4 regions of the Agrobacterium radiobacter genome follow, and region 4 is predicted to be linked to each of the others. Evidence: riboswitches for the same ligand, from Rfam matches in the RefSeq annotation. Region 4 holds a riboswitch; each other region holds the start of a gene.
What was found. A riboswitch is a leader RNA that binds a small molecule or an ion and turns the genes downstream of it on or off. The one in region 4 is predicted to bind cobalamin.
Positions count from the first base shown of each region.

Region 1: another riboswitch for cobalamin. It lies ahead of MRBLRC7O_RS02675 (CbtB domain-containing protein); the one in region 4 lies ahead of MRBLRC7O_RS12290 (DUF1636 family protein).
Region 2: another riboswitch for cobalamin. It lies ahead of MRBLRC7O_RS16405 (ABC transporter substrate-binding protein); the one in region 4 lies ahead of MRBLRC7O_RS12290 (DUF1636 family protein).
Region 3: another riboswitch for cobalamin. It lies ahead of nrdH (glutaredoxin-like protein NrdH); the one in region 4 lies ahead of MRBLRC7O_RS12290 (DUF1636 family protein).

Region 1 covers NZ_JBEGHX010000001.1:540,640-546,399, reverse strand. The annotation lists gene MRBLRC7O_RS02695 (GNAT family N-acetyltransferase) at 1-305, shown strand, start outside; gene MRBLRC7O_RS02690 (type 1 glutamine amidotransferase family protein) at 327-893, shown strand; partial or broken gene MRBLRC7O_RS02685 (hypothetical protein) at 1,065-1,378, opposite strand; gene MRBLRC7O_RS02680 (CbtA family protein) at 1,383-2,096, opposite strand; gene MRBLRC7O_RS02675 (CbtB domain-containing protein) at 2,108-2,290, opposite strand; cobalamin riboswitch at 2,453-2,686, opposite strand; gene MRBLRC7O_RS02670 (c-type cytochrome) at 2,734-3,654, opposite strand; gene MRBLRC7O_RS02665 (c-type cytochrome) at 3,745-4,179, opposite strand; gene MRBLRC7O_RS02660 (LysE family translocator) at 4,299-4,928, opposite strand; gene MRBLRC7O_RS02655 (helix-turn-helix transcriptional regulator) at 5,062-5,760, shown strand, end outside.
Region 2 covers NZ_JBEGHX010000002.1:542,003-547,762, reverse strand. The annotation lists gene argE (acetylornithine deacetylase) at 1-199, opposite strand, end outside; gene MRBLRC7O_RS16410 (GNAT family N-acetyltransferase) at 403-1,281, shown strand; cobalamin riboswitch at 1,321-1,555, shown strand; gene MRBLRC7O_RS16405 (ABC transporter substrate-binding protein) at 1,714-2,745, shown strand; gene MRBLRC7O_RS16400 (FecCD family ABC transporter permease) at 2,742-3,770, shown strand; gene MRBLRC7O_RS16395 (ABC transporter ATP-binding protein) at 3,767-4,567, shown strand; gene MRBLRC7O_RS16390 (pseudoazurin) at 4,564-5,043, shown strand; gene MRBLRC7O_RS16385 (class I SAM-dependent methyltransferase) at 5,083-5,760, opposite strand, start outside.
Region 3 covers NZ_JBEGHX010000001.1:2,595,525-2,601,284, reverse strand. The annotation lists gene nrdE (class 1b ribonucleoside-diphosphate reductase subunit alpha) at 1-1,042, opposite strand, end outside; gene nrdI (class Ib ribonucleoside-diphosphate reductase assembly flavoprotein NrdI) at 1,030-1,428, opposite strand; gene nrdH (glutaredoxin-like protein NrdH) at 1,441-1,662, opposite strand; cobalamin riboswitch at 1,973-2,196, opposite strand; gene MRBLRC7O_RS12755 (nucleoside triphosphate hydrolase) at 2,330-2,959, opposite strand; gene MRBLRC7O_RS12750 (ATP-binding cassette domain-containing protein) at 2,956-3,738, opposite strand; gene MRBLRC7O_RS12745 (ABC transporter permease) at 3,738-4,820, opposite strand; gene MRBLRC7O_RS12740 (sugar ABC transporter substrate-binding protein) at 5,049-5,760, opposite strand, start outside.
Region 4 covers NZ_JBEGHX010000001.1:2,491,423-2,497,182, reverse strand. The annotation lists gene MRBLRC7O_RS12300 (cobyric acid synthase) at 1-487, opposite strand, end outside; gene cobO (cob(I)yrinic acid a,c-diamide adenosyltransferase) at 489-1,106, opposite strand; cobalamin riboswitch at 1,241-1,456, shown strand; gene MRBLRC7O_RS12290 (DUF1636 family protein) at 1,615-2,001, shown strand; gene cobW (cobalamin biosynthesis protein CobW) at 1,998-3,035, shown strand; gene cobN (cobaltochelatase subunit CobN) at 3,038-5,760, shown strand, end outside.

The sequences.
Region 1 (5,760 bases), 2.0 Mb from region 4:
ATGGCCTCGTGGCCGAAGCCGATGGCGCGCTGATCGGTTACGCCCTGCTTCTGCCGCTCTACAGGGCGCAGGAAGGCCGGCGCGGGCTTGAGCTGCATCATCTCTTCGTGCGTGACGGCCATCGCGGCCATGGCACCGGTCAGCATCTGGTTTCCCGCGCCCGCGATATCGCCAAGCGTCTCGGCTGCGACTATCTTTCCGTCAGCGCCACAACAGGCAATGTCGCGGCGCATCGCTTCTACGAAAACATGGATTTCGCGCCCCGGCCGGTTACCGGCATGCGCTACATGCAGTCAATTGCCTGATTGGCATCAACGGAGACGACCATGACACGGATCGCCATTGCGCTCGCGCAGGATTTTGCTGACTGGGAACCGGCGCTGCTTGCTGCCGCAGCGCGCGGCTATCTCGGCGTCGAAATCATCTATGCCACGCCTGATGGCCGGCCGGTAACGTCCATGGGCGGGCTGAATGTAACGCCTGACACATCCTATGACGCGCTTGATCCTGTTGGCATCGATGCGCTTGTCATTCCCGGCGGTCTCAGCTGGGAAAAGGGAACGGCTGTCGATCTTGGCGGGCTGGTGCACCGGTTTCGCGACAGGGACCGGCTGGTGGCCGGCATCTGTGCGGCGGCGAGCGCGCTCGGCGGCACGGGCGTTCTGAACGATGTCGCCCATACCGGCAATTCGCTGGCATCGCACAAGGCCTATGCCGTCTATAGCGGCGAGGCGCTTTATCGCGACCAGCCGAAAGCAGTCAGCGATCGCGGCATCATCACGGCCGCCGGCAGCGCGCCGGTGAGTTTTGCGGTGGAAATCCTGAAACACCTCGGCCTCTTTGGTCCGGAAGCCGAGGCGGAACTTCAGGTTTTTGCGGCGGAGCATCGCTGAGGCGCAGCCGTCTCGGTTGTTTGCACTCCCTCTACTCCCCGTCATTCCCGCCTTGGGCCGGAATCCAGCCGACGCGCGTCTGCGCGGCGGAAAGACTCCTCTCAGCCCAAGGACTTGGGCTGGCTGGATCCCGGCTCGAGGCCGGGATGACGGAGGTGAGAACAGCGATGATTATCGCTGATCCAGCACCCGGCAAACACGTGCTGCGTGATCGCCGCCCTCCCCGGCAATCGCCCGGCGAATATCGCGGCTGTTCAAATGCAGGCTACGGCCGGCAGGTGAATTTGCATGTTTTATCTTGGCAAGTGCCGCCGCCACAAAGGCGACCTCATGGTCGTGGAAAAGGCAAGAGCCCCCTCTTCTGTAGGGCTCGGCCCCAGCACCGCCTTGAAGGCAAGGCGGTGCACGGCGCAGAAAGCGCCGTGACCGGGAACGGCAAAACGCAGCGCATCGAGTTCCTCACTCCATTCCGCTGCGTCCTGCATGGATTTACGCCTGCTGGAAGCGCTTCAGGAAAAACGCGCTCAATGTTCCGAGCAAAGCCCAGAAAACGAAGCTCGTGATGGTGGCGGCGACGATGAACTGACGCTCCAGCGGCAGCGGCGCCAGCGCATGTTCACCTTCCGGCGGCAGGGGTGCGCCCACCACATGCGGCGCGACGATCAACACCAGCGCCAGAACGATGGCCCAGGGTTCGCGGCGGAATGCGATCAGCGCAATGCCGCCCGCGGTTGCGGCAACCGTCGAGAGCCACCAGATCTGCCGCGCCTCAAGTGCGGCGGCCGGGCTGCCCGGCAGTTCCGGCGGCAGGCCGATCATCGGGGCCAGCATGACGGCGGCAAAACCGGCAACGCCCCAGAGAAGGCCTTCGCGCCAGCCGCCATTCGTGCCGCGCAGCGAAATAAGGCCGGTCAGGACAAGCGCATAACCGATGGCGGTCAGGACATTGGCGGCGACAGTATAGGCGGTGCGCTCGAAGCCATCGGCCGGAACCCAGGCCTCGTCATTGTGCTCATGGGCGGGAACCGCAGCACCGGGCGCCGTCGCATCATGGCTGTGAGGCGCCTCGCCACCGGCGCTCTCATAGGTTTCCGCCTGAAGGATGAGCGGCGTGGTGCCGAAAGCCTGCATGGCAGACACGGCAAAGCCGCCGAGAATGCCGACGAGAACCGCGGTAAAGACGATATTGCGAAAAGATGACATGCCGTTTCCCCTCAATGGCAGGGGAAGGCATTGGCATGACGCGTGTCATGCGCGGCATTGTGAACGGCTTCCACATGGGAAAAGCCGACAAAACCGACAACAAACAGGCCAAGCACGATCGCCGTCAGCGATTGCGCGAAGCTGCCCGTTTTTGCGGAAACGGCTGAATTGGCCGTATTCTGCTGGATGGACATGGTGACCCCTCTCCCGGCGCGACCCCGCGCCTTTAGACACGGCCGAACGGCGGGAGCCGCAAGACCGCATGCGATACACTTCACCACGGGGATACGAGACTGACACAGGGAGGCATTGATCTCGCCACCCTGAAATTCCGCTCTTCCGGACACCCCGCCGGCATGGACATTTCCGTGATGGCAGGTCTCCTGGCTTACGGGTCAAAACCTGAAACACCTTCCCGGCATCGCCCTCCCTGGAAACCTCGGTTCCCGGAAAATGGCTTGCCAGTGGCACTTCGTTTCAGGCTCTCCGCTCACAGTTGCGGGGGCAGCCACGAATGAGGATTTCTCCCTATCGTGTTCCCTTTTCACCTTCCGGAACGCCCGGAAGGAACCATCACAGGATTGTTATCCGATGGGTGGCGGCGGGAGTCAATGGGCGCGCATGCGCCCAGGGCACCCTACCGCGCCGGAATGGCCTTCAGATAGGCGGCGATCGCATCGCGGTCATCCGCCGTCAGATGCGCCATGTTCTGCTGCACCTTGACCATGGAACCGCCGACGCTGTCGAATTCCGGGGTGAAGCCGGTTTCCAGATAGCTCGCAATATCGACCTTGGCCCAGCTTCCGATGCTTTGCGAGCCGGGGGTAATGTCAGGAATGCGGCCTTCGCCTTCCGGATTGGGGCCGCCAGCCAGCCACTTATCGGCAAGGAAACCGCCGAGCGCATTGCGCGGCGTATGGCACTCGCCGCAATGGCCCGGCCCTTCCACCAGATATTGACCGCGCAGCAATTCGGCATTGGCATTGGCAAGCTCGACGCGCGGCGGTGCGGAGGGGTCGAAATAAAGGAACTTCCAGCCGCCCAGCGCCATGCGCAGGTTGAACGGGAACGGCAGTTTGTGATCCGGCGCATCGTTCTGGCTGGCCGGCAGGGCTTTCAGATAACCGAAGAGATCGTTGATGTCCTTCTGCGTCATGCGGGCATAGGAGGCATAGGGAAAGGACGGGTAAAGGTGCTCACCGTTCCTGCCCACACCACGCGTCATCGCATCGCCGAATTCCGCCAGCGTCCAGCCGCCGATACCATGCTGCGGATCGGAAGAAATATTGGGCACATGAAAGGTGCCGAAGGGGCTTTTCAGCGCCTGCCCGCCCGCAAGCGTCAACAGCGCCTCACCCTTCGCATCGGGTGCGGCATGACAGCTTGCACAGCCGCCCGCCCAGAACAGCGTTTCGCCATTGGCCAGATCCGGTTCGCCAAGGCTGACCCAATGGCTTGGCGCCTGACGTTCCGGCGCGGTGACCCAGGCGAATATGCCGTAGCCGGCAATCGCCGCGACCACGGCCCCGCCAGCGAGTTTCGTCCAGATGGAGGACATACCCCTCTCCCCATTCTCACCTGACCCGGTCAGATGCCTTTCGAGCGTGAGAAAACGCCGCCGGGAAGCGGCGTTTCCAGAATCATTCGATTATTTCTTCAGACGGTAGGTCTGGTGGCAGGTGCCGCAATCGGCCCCGAGCGTCTTCATGGCGGTGGCAACGCCCGCCTGATCGCCGGGGAGATTGGCGAGAACGATGTCCGCATCCGTGCCAAGCTTGGCGGCCTTGGCCTTGAAGTCCTCGAAATTTTCCCAGATGGCGGGAGCAGCCGCGCTGCCGGTCTCGGTGCCGGCGGGGAACTGCTCCGGGAAGGCCTTGGCATTGGTGCCGATGGTCGTCACGGCGGCCTTGACGGTATCAGCATCAAAGGGCTTCTCGCCCTTGGAGATGGCGGCGAGTGAACCCATGGCGCCGCCGATCTGCTTCATCATGCCTTCACGTTTTTCGACTTCGCCGGCAGCGTAGACCGCTCCGGCGCAAAGACAGCCGAAAAGCATGGCCGCCGTGATGGTTTTCAGTTTCATGCACACTCTCCTTGATTCCGGCTGGGACACCGGGCGCTAGATGGAACGGCGCGAGGATGCCCTTTCCGGATGGCGAAAAGAAGTCACATTGCGGTGAATTCCATCGTGAAAACAGAAGCCTAAGACAAGGCCTCCCAGAGCGTGAGAAGCGCTGCGGCAATCAGCATGAAACCGGCGGCGCGACCGATGAAGATCGTGGCGGCGGGCGAGGAAACAAGCCATGCCCGGCTTTTATCCGCCGTCAGCGCCAGCGCGCCGTAGACGGTGAACTGCGTCACCGCCACCATCGCGCCCATCACCAGCCCCTGCATCCAGATCGGGCCATAGGCGGGTTTGAGAAATTGCGGATAGATCGCCATCATGAACAGATAGGCCTTCGGATTGGAAAGGCAGGTCAGCACCGCCCGCCAGAAGGCTTTTCTGACCGAAGCGCTCGCCTGGGCCTCGTCGCCGTTCACGACAATCGCGCTGCGCATCAGGCCGATGCCGATCCAGATCATATAGGCGGCGCCAAAGACCAGAAGCGGCAGGAACAGCGACGGCATCCAGGCGGCGAGCATGCCGACGCCCAACGCGCCGTAAAGCGAATGCACGATGCCGCCGGCGCTCATGCCGCTTGCGGCGGAAAGGCCGGTTCTTTTGCCGCCCGTCAGCGCGCTTGCCAGCACAAACAGCATGTCCATGCCCGGCAGAATGATGATGCCGAACAGGACCAGAAAGAAAAGCCAGAGATTTTCGGCGTAACTCATGTCAGTATCTCCCAAAACGGTTCATGACACATTCGGGAAAGCCCATGTTTCTCAATGTGTTTCTCCATTTATAGGAAAGACCAACTGACAGCGTTGTGTCAGTTGCGTGGCGAAGCAACCGGGAAAAACGGCAATGCGCAAGGCGTCGAGACTGTTCGAGATCATCCAGATCCTGCGGGTGGCGCGCAGGCCGGTCACCGCGCAGACGATTGCCGAGGCGCTGGAGGTGACGGTGCGCTCGGTCTATCGCGACATAGCAGCGCTTCAGACCATGCGCGTGCCGATCGAAGGGGAACGCGGCGTCGGTTATATCCTGCGTCCCGGCTTCAACCTGCCGCCGCTGATGTTTTCCATAGAAGAGACGGAGGCGATCGTGCTGGCGCTCGCCATGGTCGCCCGCACCGGCGATGCCGAATTGCGGCAGGCGGCCAGGCAGGTCAGCGACAAGATCGCCGCCTCCCTGCCCGACCCCCTGTCGAAAACCCTCTCCGCTAATGCCCTGCACGCCTGGGGCAGCATCGCGCCGGCGCCAGCAGGCGTCGATCTTGCCACGGTCAGGCGCGCGGTGCGCGACGAGGAGAAACTGGAGATCACCTATCGCGATGAAGCCGGCGCGGAAACGCAACGACGGATTGGGCCGATTGCGGTGATCTATTATTCCGAAACGGTGAATATCGTCGCCTGGTGCGAACTACGGCAGGCGATCCGCAATTTCCGCTCGGACCGGGTGCTGAGCTGCGACACCACGGGCAGCTTCTTCAAGCTCGAAGGCGAGAAGCTGCGGCAATTGTGGATGAGCGGCTGGCAGAGCAACCAGCCGGGAAACAGAACT
Region 2 (5,760 bases), on a different contig from region 4:
ACAGGATGTATCCGCTGGTATCTGTCGGCCCGAAGCTGGCGAAGAGATTGGCGCGGTCGCCCTCGGGACCGGCAAGCAGCGATACTTTCGCGCCGTGACTATCCAGATAATCGGCGATCCACCCGGCGATATCGCCATTGGCGGTTCCGACGACCGATGGGAAGCCGACAAGACGCTCCAGAATTTCGATTGCGTTCATGGCTGTCTCCGCCGCTTCAACGTCGAAAAGCTTAGAGTGGCCGGCGGCGTTTATCTGCTGAAATAGGGGTGTTTTCGGTAGATTGTTGTGTCTTTCCAGCGCTTTCGGAAAATTCCTGCCGGCAAGGCTGGTTATCTTCGGATGTCGTGGGCTGGGCTGCCGGGATCAAGGTTCCGCGCCGGAGGGAATGAGAGCCGTTTGTCATGGAGCTGCTCAAGGTCGATAGTTTCGAGTTGCGAACCGTGGATATCGCCGATGTGGAGGCCGATCATCTGCATGCCCTCTCCATGGCTGTCGGATGGCGATACCACGCGAATGAATGGTGTTTCCTGCGTCAATGTGGCATCGGCCTTGCCGCGCTTGACGAAATCGACCGCGTTGTCGCAACCGCCATGCTGTTTCCTTATGATGAAGGTTTCGCAACGGTCGGCATGGTCATCGTTTCCCCCCGTTTGCAGGGACAGGGCGTCGCACCATGGTTGGTGCGGCAACTCATGGCAGATTACCCTGACGCTGCACTGCGGCTGAACGCTACGGAAGCGTCACGGCGGCTTTTTGCCCGGCTGGGTTTTGCCGGAGATGCGGAAAAAGTACATCTCCTTCGTGGCAGGGCGCGCTGCCCTGCCGAGATGCCGACGCTCGGAAGAAAACAGAGGATCGAGCCGCTTTCGGGGGACCATTTGTCCGCTGTTGCGGATCTGGATCAGGCGGCTTTCGGTGTCTCGCGCCAGCGCGTCCTGCAGCGTCTCCTGCGGGAAAATAAGGGTTATGGCCTGTTCGAGGCGGATCGTCTCGTGGCCTTTGCATTGCGGCGCGCAGCGGGACGGGGCCATATTGTCGGCCCGGTCGTTGCGGGTGAGGAAACGCAGGCCATTGCGCTGGTCAGGCGGCATTTTTCCGATCTGGACGATCAGCTCGTCCGTCTCGATGCCGTGCGTGACAGTGGTCTTCTGACCGACTTTCTGACGCAATCCGGCCTGGTGGTGATCGAAACGCTTACCACCATGTCGAAAAACGTGCCGCAACCGGCTGGCTCTGGTTCCGCAATGATTTTCGCCCTGGCTGGCCCGTCTTTGTGCTGAGGTGCGGCACTATCGCAATTGACGCCCCGCCCGTTGCCCCTTATGTGAGAAAGCGACGGTTCCTGCAGCCGAAAGGCGAAGGGATTAATAGGGAACATGGTGCGGGCGATCTTTTTCGCCCAATGCCGTGGCTGCCCCCGCAACTGTAAGCGGATTGTCGTTCATCCCAGTGACGCTTCAAGGCGTCATGCCACTGTATTCTCTGGAATGCGGGAAGGCAGATGAGTGACGCAAATCCGTGAGCCAGGAGACCTGCCGTCAAAATATGAACCATCGTTACGGGCGGGGAAGCCCGGAGGAGGAGATTGTAATGTTATTTCATAACATTTGGTTTGCGTCCCGTCGTCGTTCTCCGTACAAGACGTCCCGCTGTTGCTGCGCGTTCTGACGCCTGCTGCTCTGGAATAAGTTTTACTTTCGACTGGAGAACACATGTTTCATTCTAGACGCCTGCCGGTCCATGCCGGCTTTCTGGCCGCCGCGTTTGCGGTTTTGCCTCTTGCCAACGCTAACGCTGCCGAAACCACTTACCCCCTGACGATCAACAGCTGCGGTCAGGAGATCACCTTCAAACAGGCTCCCGCCCGCACCGTATCCGTCGGCCAGAGCACGACCGAGGTTCTTTATCTGCTCGGGGTTGCTGACAAGGTGGTCGGCACGGCGCTGTGGATCGGCCCGGTTCTGAAGGGCTACGAGGAGGCCAATGCCAAGGTCGAGCGACTGGCCGATAATGATCCGAGCTTTGAGGCGGTTGTCGGCAAGAGACCCGACCTCGTAACGACCCAGTTCCAGTGGCAGATCGGCCCTGAAGGCGTCGTCGGAACGCCGGCGCAATTCGCCGAACTCGGCATTCCCGTCTATACCTCGCCTGCCGATTGCATCGGCAAGGATAATTCCGGCGGTGGCGACGGCGTGCGCAACACCGGCTTCACCATGGATCTGATCTATCAGGAAATCCGCGATCTCGCCAAAATCTTCAACGTGCAGGATCGCGGCGAGGAAGTCGTTGCCGACCTGAAAAAGCGTGAGGAAGCCGCCCGCGCCAAGATCGCCTTGGCAAATGGCAAGCTTTCGGCCGTCTTCTGGTTCTCCAGCGCCGAGCTGGATATCGACCCCTATGTGGCTGGCCGCAACGGCGCGCCCGGTTACATCATGTCCGCGCTGGGCTTAAAGAATGTCATCGAAAGCGATGAGGAATGGCCGACCGTCGGCTGGGAAACCATCGCCAAGGCAAATCCCTCCGTCATCGTCGCCGGCAAGATGGACCGCCGTCGCTTCCCGGCTGACGATGTCGCCGTCAAGCTGAAGTTCCTCGCCAGCGATCCCGTGGCCAGCATCATGCCCGCCGTCAAGGAAGGTCATGTCTTCGAGATGGATGCGCAGGCGATGAACCCGACCATTCGCACCATTGAAGGCATCGAAACGCTGGCTGAAGCGATTTCGGCTGCCGGCCTCGCCAAGTGAACGGTCTTTCCGTCCATTTCGGCAGGGTGGGACTGGCTTTCGCCGCGCTCGCCCTGCTGCTCGTCGCGCTGATGGCTGGAGCGGCCATCGGCGAGACCGCCATTCCTTTTGACGTCGTGGCGAAAACTATCGCCAACCGTGTCTTCCATGCGGGTTATCCGTTGGAGCCGCTGGATGAGGGCATTGTCTGGAGTTATCGCCTCAGCCGCGCCGTTGTCGCCGCCTGCTGCGGGGCTTCGCTGGCGCTCGCCGGGGCGGTGCTGCAATCGCTTCTGCGCAACCCGCTTGCCGATCCCTATATTCTCGGCATTTCCGCCGGCGCCTCCACCGGTGCCGTCGCTGTCGCGCTTCTGGGTTTTGGCGCGGGTTTCCTGACGATGCCGGCCGGCGCGCTCATCGGTGCTTTTGTGGCCTTTTCTCTGGTCAGCCTTCTCGCGGTGCGGGCGGGACATGGCAACAGCGCCATCATTCTGGCGGGGGTGGCCGGGTCGCAGCTGTTCAACGCCATGACCTCTTTCATCGTCACCAAATCCGCCAATGCGGAACAGGCGCGCGGCATTATGTTCTGGCTGCTCGGCAACCTCTCGGGCGTGCGCTGGCCGGATGTCTGGCTGGCGCTGCCGGTCAGCCTTGCGGGTCTTGCTGTGTGTCTCTGGTATGCCCGGGCGCTGGATGCCTTTGCCTTCGGCGGTCAAGCCGCCGCTTCACTCGGTATCCCGGTGCGGTGGGTCTATGCGGTGCTGATCTCGGTTTCGGCAATCATGACGGCCGCGATGGTGTCGCTGGTCGGCTCCATCGGTTTCGTCGGGCTCGTCATTCCCCATGCCGCGCGCATCTTCGTCGGCGTTCGCCATGGCATCTTGCTGCCGGTGACGGCACTGACCGGTGCGGTTTTCATGATAGTCGCGGATATTCTCTCGCGCATCGTCATTCCGGGGCAGGTGCTGCCCATCGGCGTCATCACCGCGCTGGTCGGCGCGCCCGCCTTCGCTTTCATCCTGGGGCAAAAGAGGGCGCGGTCATGAAGTTATCCGCCCACGGCCTGCATTTCCATGCCGGCAATATCGATATCGTGCGCGGCGTTTCGCTCAATGTCGGTTCCGGGGAGTTTCTGGGCATCATCGGCCCGAATGGTTCCGGCAAGAGCACGCTGCTTTCCATGCTGGCGGGAATTCGCAAACCACGCCGGGGGCACGTTACGCTTGGCGAGGAGCCGCTTGCCTCGCTGGGACGCCGCGACCTTGCCCGCCGGCTCGCCTTCGTGGAGCAACAGGCTGAAACGACAGAGCGCATCACCGCACGGCAGGCCGTGGAGCTTGGGCGCACGCCCTATCTCGGGCCGCTTTCCGCCTGGTCACAGAATGACGACGCCATTGTTGATGCGGCACTTGCCAATGTCGACATGGCCGACAAGGCGGAGCGCAACTGGCATCATCTTTCCGGCGGCGAACGCCAGCGTCTGCATATCGCGCGCGCATTGACGCAGGAGCCACATATCCTGCTTCTGGACGAACCGACCAATCACCTCGACATAGGCCATCAGATCGGCCTGCTCGATCTGGTGCGCCGGCAGGGCCTGACCGTCGTTGCGGCGCTGCACGATCTCAATCACGCCGCTATGTTCTGCGACCGCGTCGCCATCATGCATCGGGGTGAGATGATCGCGGTCGGCCCGCCGCGGGACGTTCTGACACCGGCGACAATAGCCGAGGTTTTCGGAGTCAAATGTGTCGTCACCACGGACGAGGGCGGCTTTTCCCATATTCGTTTTCTGCCGGCCCATGGGCGGGCCGAGCACCCAAGGAAAGTATTGGCACGATGATGATGTTGACGATGCTCGCAAACGCCGTTGCAAAGACCAGACTGTTTTGCGCCGCTGCCGCAATTGCCGTGACGGTCACGGGCTTTCCGCTTCAGGCTTCAGCCGAGACCTTCGAGGTGAAAATGCTGAACCGGGGCGAAAAGGGCCCGATGGTATTCGAGCCCGATTTTCTCGAAATCGCGCCCGGCGACCGCGTACGCTTTGTGCCCACTCACAAGAGCCACAATGCCGCGACCATCGATGGCATGGTTCCGGAAGGTGTCGAAGGGTTCAAAAGCCGGATCAATGACGAGTTCGAGACCGGGTTCGAAAAGCCGGGCTTTTACGGCATAAAATGCTCGCCGCATTACGGCATGGGCATGGTCATGCTGATCAAGGTGGGCGATGCGACCCTGCCGCAGAGCTACAGGACGGTGGACGTGCCGGGTCGCGCCAAACCACGGTTCGACGATCTTTTCGAGCAGGCGGAAAAATAAAGCGATGTCGGAGGCCCAGCTGCGGCGGTTGATGTCGCCTCAGCTTTTGCCAGTAACATCCGGCTTCACCGCACATACCGCATAACGATGCTGCAGCCCGCGCAGGACGCCTTTTAGAAGGCTGAAGTTTTTCGCCTGGGCGCGGTGAATGGCCTGAAGTTCCTGATCGATCGCGACAGGTTCGAAACCGGTCGTGCGTAACAGCGCCGCGACATCGCCGGCCCTTGCGCCCTTCGAAAAATAGACCCGCGAGAGGATGCTGTTGAAGGTATTTTCCGGGTCCGCCGGCTTGTGCGGCTGGTCCGGTTTAATGAGGCCGATGTTTTCGAGGCTGGCCGCCAGTTTCTTCACCAGCTTTTCGCGCCAGCCGGTATTCACGAAATCGCCGTCAACGATCAGAAGCCGCCCGCCGGGTTTCAAGACACGGAACCATTCGGCAAAACTCGCCTGTGGGTCCACCAGCGTCCAGACCAGATGACGGGTGATGATGACGTCGGCGCTTTCATCCGGCTCCATGGTGTTTTCGGCATCGCCGACGAAAAAGCGGATGTTGCGTCCACGTTTTTTCGCTTTTTCCCGGGCAAGGGCCAGCATCGTTTCCGACCAGTCCATGCCGGTAACCTGAAAACCGAGATCGTCCATCAGGTGTGAGATGACGCCGGTGCCGCTGGCGAGATCAAGCGCCTTGCGGCCCTCTCCGCGGCCCAGATGTTTCAG
Region 3 (5,760 bases), 100 kb from region 4:
TTTCGTGATATTTTTCGCTGACCGAAATCTCGGTCAACGGCACGCCATAGACCCGCTCCACATCATAGGGCGAAAACAGATACATGTCCTCGTTGTTGCGGGCGAGTTCGAAGGTGATGTCGGGGATCACCACGCCGAGCGACAGCGTCTTGATGCGAATTTTTTCGTCGGCGTTTTCGCGCTTGGTATCAAGGAAGCGCATGATGTCAGGGTGATGGGCATGCAGATAGACCGCGCCAGCACCCTGGCGTGCGCCAAGCTGGTTGGCATATGAAAAAGAATCTTCCAGCAGCTTCATGACAGGAATGACGCCGGAGGACTGGTTTTCGATCTGTTTGATCGGCGCTCCGAATTCGCGAATATTGGTCAAGGACAGCGCCACGCCGCCGCCGCGCTTGGAAAGCTGCAAGGCCGAATTGATGGAGCGGCCGATGCTTTCCATATTGTCTTCCACCCGCAGCAGAAAACACGAGACCAGCTCGCCGCGGCTCTTTTTGCCGGCATTGAGGAATGTCGGGGTGGCCGGCTGGAAGCGGCCTGAAATGATTTCATCGACCAGATTGCGGGCAAGTTGCTCATCACCACGCGCAAGGGCCAGCGCCACCATGCAGACGCGATCCTCATAACGCTCCAGATAACGTTTTCCGTCGAAGGTCTTCAGCGTATAGGAGGTGTAATATTTGAAGGCGCCGAGAAAGGTCGGAAAACGGAATTTCCGGGCATAGGCCTCGTCATAGAGGTCACGAACAAAATTGAAGGAATACTGGTCCAGCACCTCCTGCTCGTAATATCCCTCCGTCACCAGATAATCGAGCTTTTCCCTGAGGTTATGGAAAAATACCGTGTTCTGGTTGACGTGCTGGAGGAAATATTGCCGGGCGGCCAGCCGATCCTTGTCGAGCTGGATCTTCCCGTTCTCGTCGTAAAGGTTCAGCATCGCGTTCAGCGCGTGATAGTCCAGCCCCGCATCAAGCGGTTTCTGGCTTGCGGCTGCCGGCTGTTTGGCGTCCTTGCGCAGCGCGCTCGAGGTCAGCGTGTCCAAAATCGTTCCAATCCATGTTTGACGTTGGCGACGTCTTCTTCCGTGCCGAGAAGCTCGAAGCGATAGAGAAACGGCACCGCGCATTTGCGCGAGACGATATCTCCGGCGGATGCGAAAGCGGTGCCAAAATTCGTGTTTCCCGCCGCGATGACGCCGCGAATGAGATTTCGGTTGGAGGGCTCGTTCAAAAACCGGATGACCGGCTTAGGCACGGCCCCTTTGGTGCCGCCGCCCCCATAGGTGGGGGTGACCAGCACATAGGGTTCCGACACATGAGGCACGTCGTCCTCAGCGCCGAGCGGCAGGCGAAACAAACGCCGCCCCAGTTTCAGAAGGAAACGATGGGTGTTTTCAGAGCGGCTGGAATAATAGACGATCAGGCCCATCACCTTACCGCCTCAGCTGATCGAGCCGATCATATCCGGCCGGAAACCCGCCCAATGGCGTTCGCCGGCGACGACCACGGGAACCTGCATGTAACCAAGACCCCGGACGTGATCGAGCGCATCCGCATCTTCGGAGATATCGATGATCTCATAGGGAACACCAATGCGGTCGAGCGCACGATAGGTGGCGGTGCACTGGACGCAGGCGGGTTTGCTGTAAACGGTGACGGTCATGATTTCCTCTCTCGAAGCCGATTTCGGACACGGCTCAACATTGCCGATTACAATCGCAATCGGGTGGCGGTGGATCTGTCATTCAGGTGAGGCGCGTAGCCCAAGCAACTCTTCGCATTTTCGGATGGAAACCGGGCTCCGGTTTTCCCAAAATGCTGCAAGCCGCACAAAATCACTCTCTACGCCGACGAGCGCAGCAACTTAAAGAAATGCACTGGCATGACTTCACCCCGAAGCTTGTTCTGGAGGGGGCAGAAAAGGGCGCACGCAAATCATTTGCGTCAACACCTTCCTCCGGACACCCCGCCCGTGGACGTTTGCGCTCAAGGCAGGTCTCCTGACTTGCGGGTCACAACATCTATTCCGGCCTTCCCGGAGCTTTTGGCTCCAGTGACCCAAATCGGAACGATGCTCGCCGCTTACAGTTGCGGGGGCAGTTTCGGCCTTGTTCCGCCATGATGGCGTTACGCACCGAATTCCCGTCTTAGCTCCCAACCCTTGCGAATCGGAAGAACCTTGAACACCACATATAGTATATGAGGAAATTTTCACGTCAATGAATAGACACACAAAAGCCCCACCCTGTGGATCAAAAAGATTCAACACATGGTCAACAAAGGCTTAACGGCAAACGCGCTTTGCCGGTAAAGAACTGGAAAGCGTTAATCTATTCCCAGATATCGATGTGAATATCGGCTGGACGGGCGTTTTCGATCACCCTTTTTCCGTTGGGAAGATCGTTTACGAAAAGCTTGGCATGGATCTGAGCGGCATCGAGACCATAACCCTGCCATCTGTTCCGCAGCCTCTCTTCCAGCACGGCGACGGACGGGCCCACGAAGATGGTGAGGTCAAAGCTCTCGGAGAGGTTTGTCCAGGGCGCTTCGTTCAGCAGCAGATAGTTGCCTTCGGCAAGGATAAGGCGTGTTTCCGGCGCGATCGCCCGGGCGGACGCAATGGCAATCTCCCGGGAGCGGTCGAAAACCGGAACAAGCACCTCCTGCCCGCCCTTGCGGACAGCGGACACGATATCAAGGAAGCCGCGCACATCGAAAGTTTCAGGTGCGCCTTTTCGCGGCAGCAGGCCCCGTTCCTCAAGAATGCCATTGTCCATATGGAAGCCATCCATGGGCAGGACGGCAGCCGTTTCGCCTCGCGCGCACAAGGCCTCGCAAAGAGCATCCGCCAGCGTGGATTTGCCGGCCCCAGGGGGACCGGCAATGGCTATGATGAAACGGGATTGACCCTCTGCCCGCCGAAGAACGTCTTCGACGATCGTCTCAAGCTTCAGCGTCATGCGGCAAGCGTTTCCTTCGGCGCTTCCTTGGCGCCGGTCATGAAGGCGACGGCGTCGGACATGGAATAGTCCTTCGGATTGATGACGCACAGGCGCTTACCGAGCCGGTGGATATGGATGCGATCCGCAACCTCGAAAACATGCGGCATGTTATGCGAGATCAGGACAATCGGCAGACCGCGGGAGCGCACATCCAGAATAAGCTCGAGAACGCGACGGCTTTCCTTGACGCCGAGTGCCGCCGTCGGCTCGTCGAGGATGACGACCTTGGAGCCAAAGGCTGCCGCACGCGCCACCGCCACGCCCTGGCGCTGACCGCCGGAGAGGGTTTCCACCGCCTGATTGATGTTCTGGATCGTCATCAGGCCGAGTTCCGACAGTTTTTCGCGGGCGAATTTTTCCATGGCCGGGCGGTCGAGCGCCCGGAACAGGCTGCCCTGAATGCCGGGCTTGCGGATTTCACGGCCGAGAAACATATTGTCAGCTATGGACAATGCGGGAGACAGCGCAAGGTTCTGATAGACGGTTTCGATGCCCGCCTTGCGCGCCTCGATCGGCGAGCGGAACTGCACCGGCTTGCCTTCCAGCCTGATCTCCCCTTCATCGGGTGTCACCGCACCGGAAATCGCCTTGATGAGAGAGGATTTGCCGGCGCCGTTATCACCGATGACGGCAAGGATTTCGCCCGGATAAAGGTCGAAATCGGCATTGTCGAGGGCGGTCACACGACCGTAGCGTTTGACGAGATTGCGTGCTGTGAGGATAGGTTCTTTTGCCATCAGCCTGCTACCTTTCTGATCCACTGGTCGATTGCGACAGCCAAGATGATAAGGACGCCGATCAACAGATAGGTCCATTGCGGGTCTGTGCCGATAAGCCGGAGACCGAGTGAAAAGACGCCGACGATCAGCGCACCGAAAATCATGCCCATGATGGAGCCGCGTCCGCCGAACAGTGACAGGCCGCCGATAACCACCGCGGTGATGGATTCGATGTTGGCGAACTGGCCGGCGGTCGGCGAAACCGAGCCGATACGGCCAATGAGGGCCCAGCCGGCAAAGGCGCAGATGAGACCGGACAGGGTATAAACGGTGGTCAGCATACGCTTGACATTGACACCAGCGAGTTCCGCAGCATCAGGATCGTCACCCACGGCATAAAGATGGCGGCCCCAGGCGGTGCGGTTCAGCACATACCAGAGCAGGGCGACCAGCAGAACCATGGCGATGACGCCATAGGTGAAGACCGCGTTGCCGAAACGGATATTGGCGCCGAAGAACTGCAGGATCGGCGCCTGCTGGGCAATGTCCTGGGCCCGGATCGTCTCATTCGCGGAATAGAGGAAGTTGGTCGCAAGCACGATCTGCCACATGCCAAGCGTGACGATGAAGGGCGGCAGGCGCATGCGCGAAACCAGCACGCCGTTGATGAAGCCGCAAAATGCGCCGACGGCGAGACCACAGAGAATGGAAAGCTCCGCCGGAAGACCGTAACGGAAGGTAAACTGCCCCATGACGACGGAGGACAGAACCATGATCGCGCCGACCGAAAGGTCGATGCCCGCCGTCAGGATGACAAGCGATTGCGCGGCGCCAACGATGCCGACGATCGCAACCTGCTGCAGGATGAGGGTCAGCGAGAAGGCGGAGAAAAACTTGCCGCCTAGGAGCAGGCCGAAAATAACCAGCGACAGCACCAGAACGATAAGCGGTACGGCCGCCGGGCTGGAATGGAGAAAATGCTGGAATTTTTCCAGCGCACTCTTGTCGTGCGTATCGAAAGCGGCGACCTGCGTCGAACTTCCCGAAAGCACCTTTTCAAATTCATTATGCGGCTGAGCCCGCACCGGCTGATCGCTCATTGGATTTTCCTCCCGATCGCTCTATCGCATCAGCCCTGACACCTGGGTCTATCTCCAAAGAGAATGATGCGTAGATTTCAAAGTGTTGTGAAGCGGCCTGTGTCATCCCCGCAGGGGCGCGCAACGCGCTCGTTTATTCCTTTGTCCGATCCCCCGGATCGTGCCTGATATTCATTCTGGTCCAAGGGCGGGGGCACGAATGCCCCCGCGGGTTTCAAAGGTGAGGCATCAGCCCCAGCACTTGTTGAGACCTTCCTTCGTATCGATCGAGTCGAGGCCCTTGACCGGCTTGTCGGTTACCAGCGTCACGCCGGTATCGACGAAGTTCTTGCCTTCGGTCGGCTTCGGCTTTTCGCCCGTATCGGCAAACTTCTTGACGGCTTCGACGCCGAGCGCCGCCATCAGCAGCGGATATTGCTGCGAGGTCGCGCCGATCACGCCTTCCGCTACGTTCTTGACGCCCGGGCAACCACCGTCGACGGATACGATCAGAACATCCTTTTCGCGGCCGACCGCCTTCAGCGCCTCATAAGCGCCGGCAGCTGCGGGCTCGTTGATGGTGTGGACGACGTTGATGGTGGGGTCCTTCTGCAGCAGATTTTCCATCGCTGCACGGCCGCCTTCTTCGTTACCATTGGTGACATCGTGACCGACGATACGCGGATCGCTCTCGTCGCCGATCTTGTTGATGTCCTTCACGTCGATGCCAAAGCCCTTCATGAAGCCCTGGTTGCGCAGCACATCAACCGTCGGCTGGGAGGGGGTGAGGTTGAGGAAGGCGATTTTCGCATCCTTGGCCTTGTCGCCGAGGCTGCCGGCGGCCCATTTGCCGATCAGTTCGCCGGCGAGAAGATTGTCGGTGGCGAAGGTGGAATCGGCGGCATCAACGGGTTCGAGCGGCGTATCAAGGGCGATGACCAGAAGACCGGCATCACGCGCC
Region 4 (5,760 bases):
GGATCACAGGCGCGTCCGCAGCTCTCGCAAATCCCATATTGGCGATGTCATTGGCACGCAGGTTGATTTCGGACGCGCTGCCCGCCCCTTCCACCAGCACCAGATCGGCCTGCTGTTTCAGGAGCTCGAAGCTTTCCAGCACGCGCGGCATCAGTCCGGCCTTCATGTGCTGGTAATCGGCCGCTTTGGCATTGCCGGCGATCTTGCCCTGCACGACCACCTGTGCGCCGGTTTCGCTCTGCGGCTTCAGGAGCACCGGGTTCATGTGCACGGAAAGCGGCACGCCCGCCGCCCGCGCCTGCAGCGCCTGCGCGCGGCCGATCTCGCCGCCATCGGCGGTCACGGCCGCATTGTTCGACATGTTCTGCGGCTTGAACGGCATGACGGACAGGCCGCGCCTGACGAAGGCCCGTGCAAGGCCGGCCACCATCAGCGATTTGCCGACATCCGAGCCGGTTCCCTGAAACATCAGCACGCGTGCAGCCATGTCAGAATTCTATCCCCGCCTGCGCCTTCACGCCCGCCTTGAAATGATGTTTGACGAGGGTCATTTCCGTCACCATGTCGGCGGCGTCGATGAGCGGTTGCTTGGCGTTGCGGCCGGTAACGATGACATGCAGATCGGGCCTGCGGCTGGAAAGCGTTTCCACCACCTCCTCCAGCGGCAGGTAATCGTAGCGGAGTGCGATGTTCAGCTCATCGAGGATCAGCAGGCCGATGGTTTCGTCGGCCATCAGGATCTTGGCTTCTTCCCAGGCCTTTGCCGCCGCTGCGACATCGCGTTTCAGATCCTGCGTGTCCCAGGTGAACCCCTCGCCCATGGTGCGCCAGGCAACCTTGTCGCCGAACAAGGTCAGCGCCTGCTGTTCTCCTGTCGACCATGCACCCTTGATGAATTGCACCACGCCGACCCTGCGTCCAGTGCCGAGCATGCGCAGGGCAAGGCCGAAAGCGGCGGTGGATTTGCCCTTGCCCGGGCCGGTATTAATCATCAGCAGACCTTTTTCGATGGTCTTTTCCGCAACTTCGGCATCCTGCACCGTCTTGCGGTTGACCATTTTCTGCCGGTGGCGTTCGGCTTCGCTGTCGCTGATGTCGCGTGTCATTGCATTTTCCTTTTCATCCAGCTGTGCGAGATCCGGTGCCCCCGCCATTCGGAGCGGCGACTATACCCAATTTGCCGCACCCGGCAATGTGCCGCCGCAGGGCCCGCAGCATTGACCCTCACGTCCGTTCAGCCTAAGGGTAACGGACTGACGGTCTTTTCCCGGCAACGGGAGAAGCTAAGAGGGAACACGGTTCCAACCCGATTACCGGGTCATTCCGTGGCTGCCCCCGCAACTGTAAGCGGTAAGCCCGCACCGTAAAGCCACTGGACCCTTGAAGATGGTTCGGGAAGGCGGTGTCAGGGTGTAAAGCCGCGAGCCAGGAGACCTGCCGTTTCAGGAAAAACGTCTGCCGGGCGGGGTGCTCCGGTCAGTCGGTTAGATCGAACATCCGGTTTGCGCTTGCCCGCATGCCGTTTTCGACATCCGCACCCCGAGATTTTTTGCAAGGCGCGGGAAACGATACGGTTTGGATATTTCAGCGACATATTCTTCTACGAGTGGAAACATGCAGGACGAAACGGCGTCCGGCGTGACCGTCTTCATTTGCAGAAGCTGTCGCGATGAAGCCGACGCCAATGCCGAACCGCGCCCCGGTTCGCGTCTCGCCGATGCCGTCATGGCAAAGGCGGAGGAAACGGGTGTCACCGTTCGTTCCGTCAACTGTCTTGCCAATTGCAAGCGCGGCCTCAGCGCCGTGCTGCGCAGCGCCAATGGCTGGTCCTATGTATTCGGCGGGCTGACGACCGGTGATGCGGAAGATTTGTTGACCGGCGCGCGGCTGCTGGCCGCCGCCCCCGATGGTCTGATGCCCTGGCGCGGCCGCCCCGAACCATTAAAGCGCGGCATGGTGGCGCGCATTCCCCCATTCGATTTTACCGAGGAGAGATCATGAGCACCCTTCTGGACCGCGTTCCCTGCACCATCGTTACCGGTTTTCTGGGGGCCGGCAAAACCACGCTGCTGCGCGGTCTTCTCGAAAAGCTTGACGGCAAGCGGCTGGCGATCATCGTCAATGAATTCGGCGATATCGGCATCGATGGCGAGATTCTGAAAGGCTGCGGCATTGAAAGCTGCCCGGAAGAAAACATCGTCGAACTGGCCAATGGCTGCATCTGCTGTACGGTGGCGGATGATTTCCAGCCCGCCATCGAACAGATTCTGAGCCGCCAGCCGAAGGTGGAGCATATCCTCATCGAGACCTCGGGCCTTGCCTTGCCGAAGCCCTTGGTGCAGGCCTTCCAGTGGCCGGCCATCAAGAGCCGTGTGACGGTGGATGCCGTCGTGGCCGTGGTGGATGGCGCTGCCCTCGCCGAAGGGCAGGTGGCGCATGACATGGAAGCGCTCGCCGCTCAGCGGGCCAATGACGAGGCGCTCGATCATGATGACCCGGTTGAAGAGGTTTTCGAGGATCAGGTCGCCTGCGCCGATCTTATTGTGCTGACCAAGGCCGATCTTCTTGACGATGCCGGCCTGGACAAGGCCAAGGCGCATATTCTCGAACATCTGCCGAAGGCAGCAAAGATCGTCGTGGCCTCCAATGGCGCTATCGATCCCGCCGTGCTGATCGGTCTTGGCCTTGCGGTGGAAGAGGATATCGAAAACCGCCGCACCCACCATGATGGCGAGCTTGACCACGAGCATGACGATTTCGACAGCTTCGTCATCGATTTGCCGGCCGTCACCGACCCGGAAGCGCTGGCTATCCGTATCGCCGAGACGGCTGCTGCGGAAAATGTCCTGCGGATCAAGGGCTTCATCGAAGTTTCCGCAAAGCCGATGCGCCTGCAGGTGCAGGCTGTCGGCAGCCGCGTCAACCACTATTACGACCGGCCCTGGGCCGCGGGTGAAGAACGCCGCAGCCGTCTCGTCGTCATCGGTGAAAAGGGCCTCAATCGCGAGAAGATCGAGCAGATGCTGGCCGCCTGACGATGCATATTCTCGCCACCACATCCTCGTCTCTGGACGACCTGATAGAGCCGGTTGATCTCAACCAGCCCCGGTCGGATGTGGTGATGCTATCGTTTTCGGCAAGCGATCTGGCCGGGCTGGAACAGGCTTGGCGGCGAACCGAGAGTACACTACCCTCCCTGTCCGCCGCCAACCTGTCCGAGCTTCGGCACCCGATGTCGGTCGATCTGTGGATTGAAAAGACGGCGGAACACGCCAAGGTTATTCTTATCCGGATTCTCGGCGGTGCAGAACGCTGGCGCTACGGTGTCGATCAGCTTTCCATTCTGGCGCGCAGGCGCGGAATAAGGCTGCTGCTCCTGCCGGGAGAATGCAGCGACCGAGATGAAAAGCTTGAAGCGGCATCAACCGTCGATCGGCGGATCTTGGCCTCTGCCCTCTCCTTCTTCCGCGAGGGTGGGCAGGAGAATATGGGCCGGCTTGCCGGTGGTCTTACCTCCCTTGCAAATGGTGAGACATGGCCGGATATCGAGGCTGAACCGCTGCCGAAAGCCGGTTTCTACCGACCCGGCAGGGGCGTCATGGATCGGGCGGAAGCCTGCGAGGGTTTTCCCGCCGGTGCGCCCCTTTTGCCGATCCTCTTTTACCGCTCCATGCTTCTGGCGGCAGATGCTGCACCTGTGGATGCGCTCTTCGAAGCGCTCTCGCAGCGCGGTTTTGCACCCTTGCCGATTTTTGTCAGCGGCCTGAAGGATTGCGAGGCGATCCGTTTCCTCGAAACGGTGCTGCCAGATCTCAAACCCGCCGCCATCATTGCCGCCACCGCCTTCGCCAGCCAGACGGATGACGAGGGTAAAACACTGTTCGACCGGCTCGGCGTGCCGGTGTTTCAGGTAGTGATGGCGACGACGCGACGGGACGGCTGGGCGGAAAATGCGCGCGGTCTCAATCCCTCCGATCTTGCCATGCATGTCGTTCTGCCGGAACTGGATGGCCGGATTCTTGCCGGTGCGATCTCGTTCAAACAGGCGCGAATGGATGGTGGCGCGAGTTTGCTCAATGTACCCGAGGCCGATCGCGTCGAGCAGGTGGCAAATCGCATCGCCGCTTTCCTGCGGCTGCGGCATGCCGCTCCACGGGATCGCCGGATCGTCATTCTGATGCCGGATTATCCCGGTGCGGCGCCCGGGCGAACCGGTTATGCCGTCGGTCTTGATGTGCCGCAAAGCGTTCTCGAAATGCTGCGCGATCTCGCTGGCGCAGGTTATGCGGTCGAGGATATTCCTAAAACCGCGCGGGCGTTGCTCGACCGCGTCGAAAAGCAGGAAGCGACGATTGGTCTTTCCGTCTATGAGAGCTTTTTTTCCACCCTGCCACCTATAGCTGCCGCATCCGTAAATGCGACATGGGGCGCAGCAACCGACGACGACGCATTGGTTGATGGTGCATTCCGGTTTCGTGTCGCCCGTTTCGGCGAAGTATTCGTGGCGCTCGCGCCCGACCGGGGCCGCAACGAGGATCGCCGGGTGGATTACCACGACCCTGCCCTGCCGCCGCGTCACGCGTTAGTCGCTTTCGGTGCATGGATGCAGCGGGTCGCAGATGCGCATGCCATCGTGCATGTGGGTGCGCACGGCACGCTGGAATGGCTGCCGGGCAAGACGGTCGCGCTTTCCCGTGATTGTTTTCCCGAAATTGTCACCGGCTCGCTGCCCGTAGTCTATCCGTTCATTGTTTCCAATCCAGGCGAAGCGGCGGTCGCCAAGCGGCGTATCGCGGCCGTGACCATCGGCCATGTTCCACCGGTGCTGGTCAATGCCGGGCTTTCCCCGGAACAGTCGGCGCTGGAACAGCTCGTTGATGAATATGCGCAGGCGGATGGGCTGGATCGCCGCCGGCGTGACCGACTGGCGAAACTGATTGTCGAAAAGGCGCTGGAGACTGGGCTTGCAGCTGAGGCGGGCGTGGGTGTGAAGGATGATGCCGATGCGGCCCTGTCGCGCATCGACGCCTTTCTGTGCGACCTCAAGGATTTCGCCATCAAGGACGGCCAGCATGTTTTTGGCCGCTGTGCCGAAGCCGAGACCGATCTTCTGAGGCTTGAAAGCGCCAAATCGGAAAAAGCTGCCCTGCTGGCTGCGCTTGATGGCCGGCATATCGCCCCCGGCCCCTCCGGCGCACCTGCGCGCGGACGGCTCGATGTGCTGCCCACGGGCCGCAATCTCTATGCCGCCGATCCGCGCACCATGCCGACGCCGACGGCGTTCGAGCTCGGCAAAATGGCGGGCGAAGAGGTGCTGCGCCATCATCTGCAGTCCCACGGCGACTGGCCGAAACATCTGGTTTTCGATCTGTGGGGCAGCGCCAGTCTGCGCAATGGCGGTGAGGATGTGGCCCAAGCGCTGCATCTGATGGGGGCGAGACCGATCCACGATCTCGCCACCGGCCGGGTCACCGGCATCGAGGTTCTGCCGCCGGCGAGCCTGGGGCGGCCGCGTGTCGACGTCACCTTTCGCATATCCGGCCTTTTCCGCGATATGTTTCCGGCACTGATCGCGCTTCTCGACGCCGCCGCCAAGGCCGTTGCGCGGCGGGAGGAAGCGCCGGGCGACAATCCTCTCGCGGAAGAGGCCGTCGCGCTCGGGCATATTCCGGCGCGCATTTTCGGCTCCGCGCCCGGCACCTATGGTGCCGGCATCGAAGAAAAGCTTGCGAGCGGGAAATGGGAAGAACGCGAGGAGCT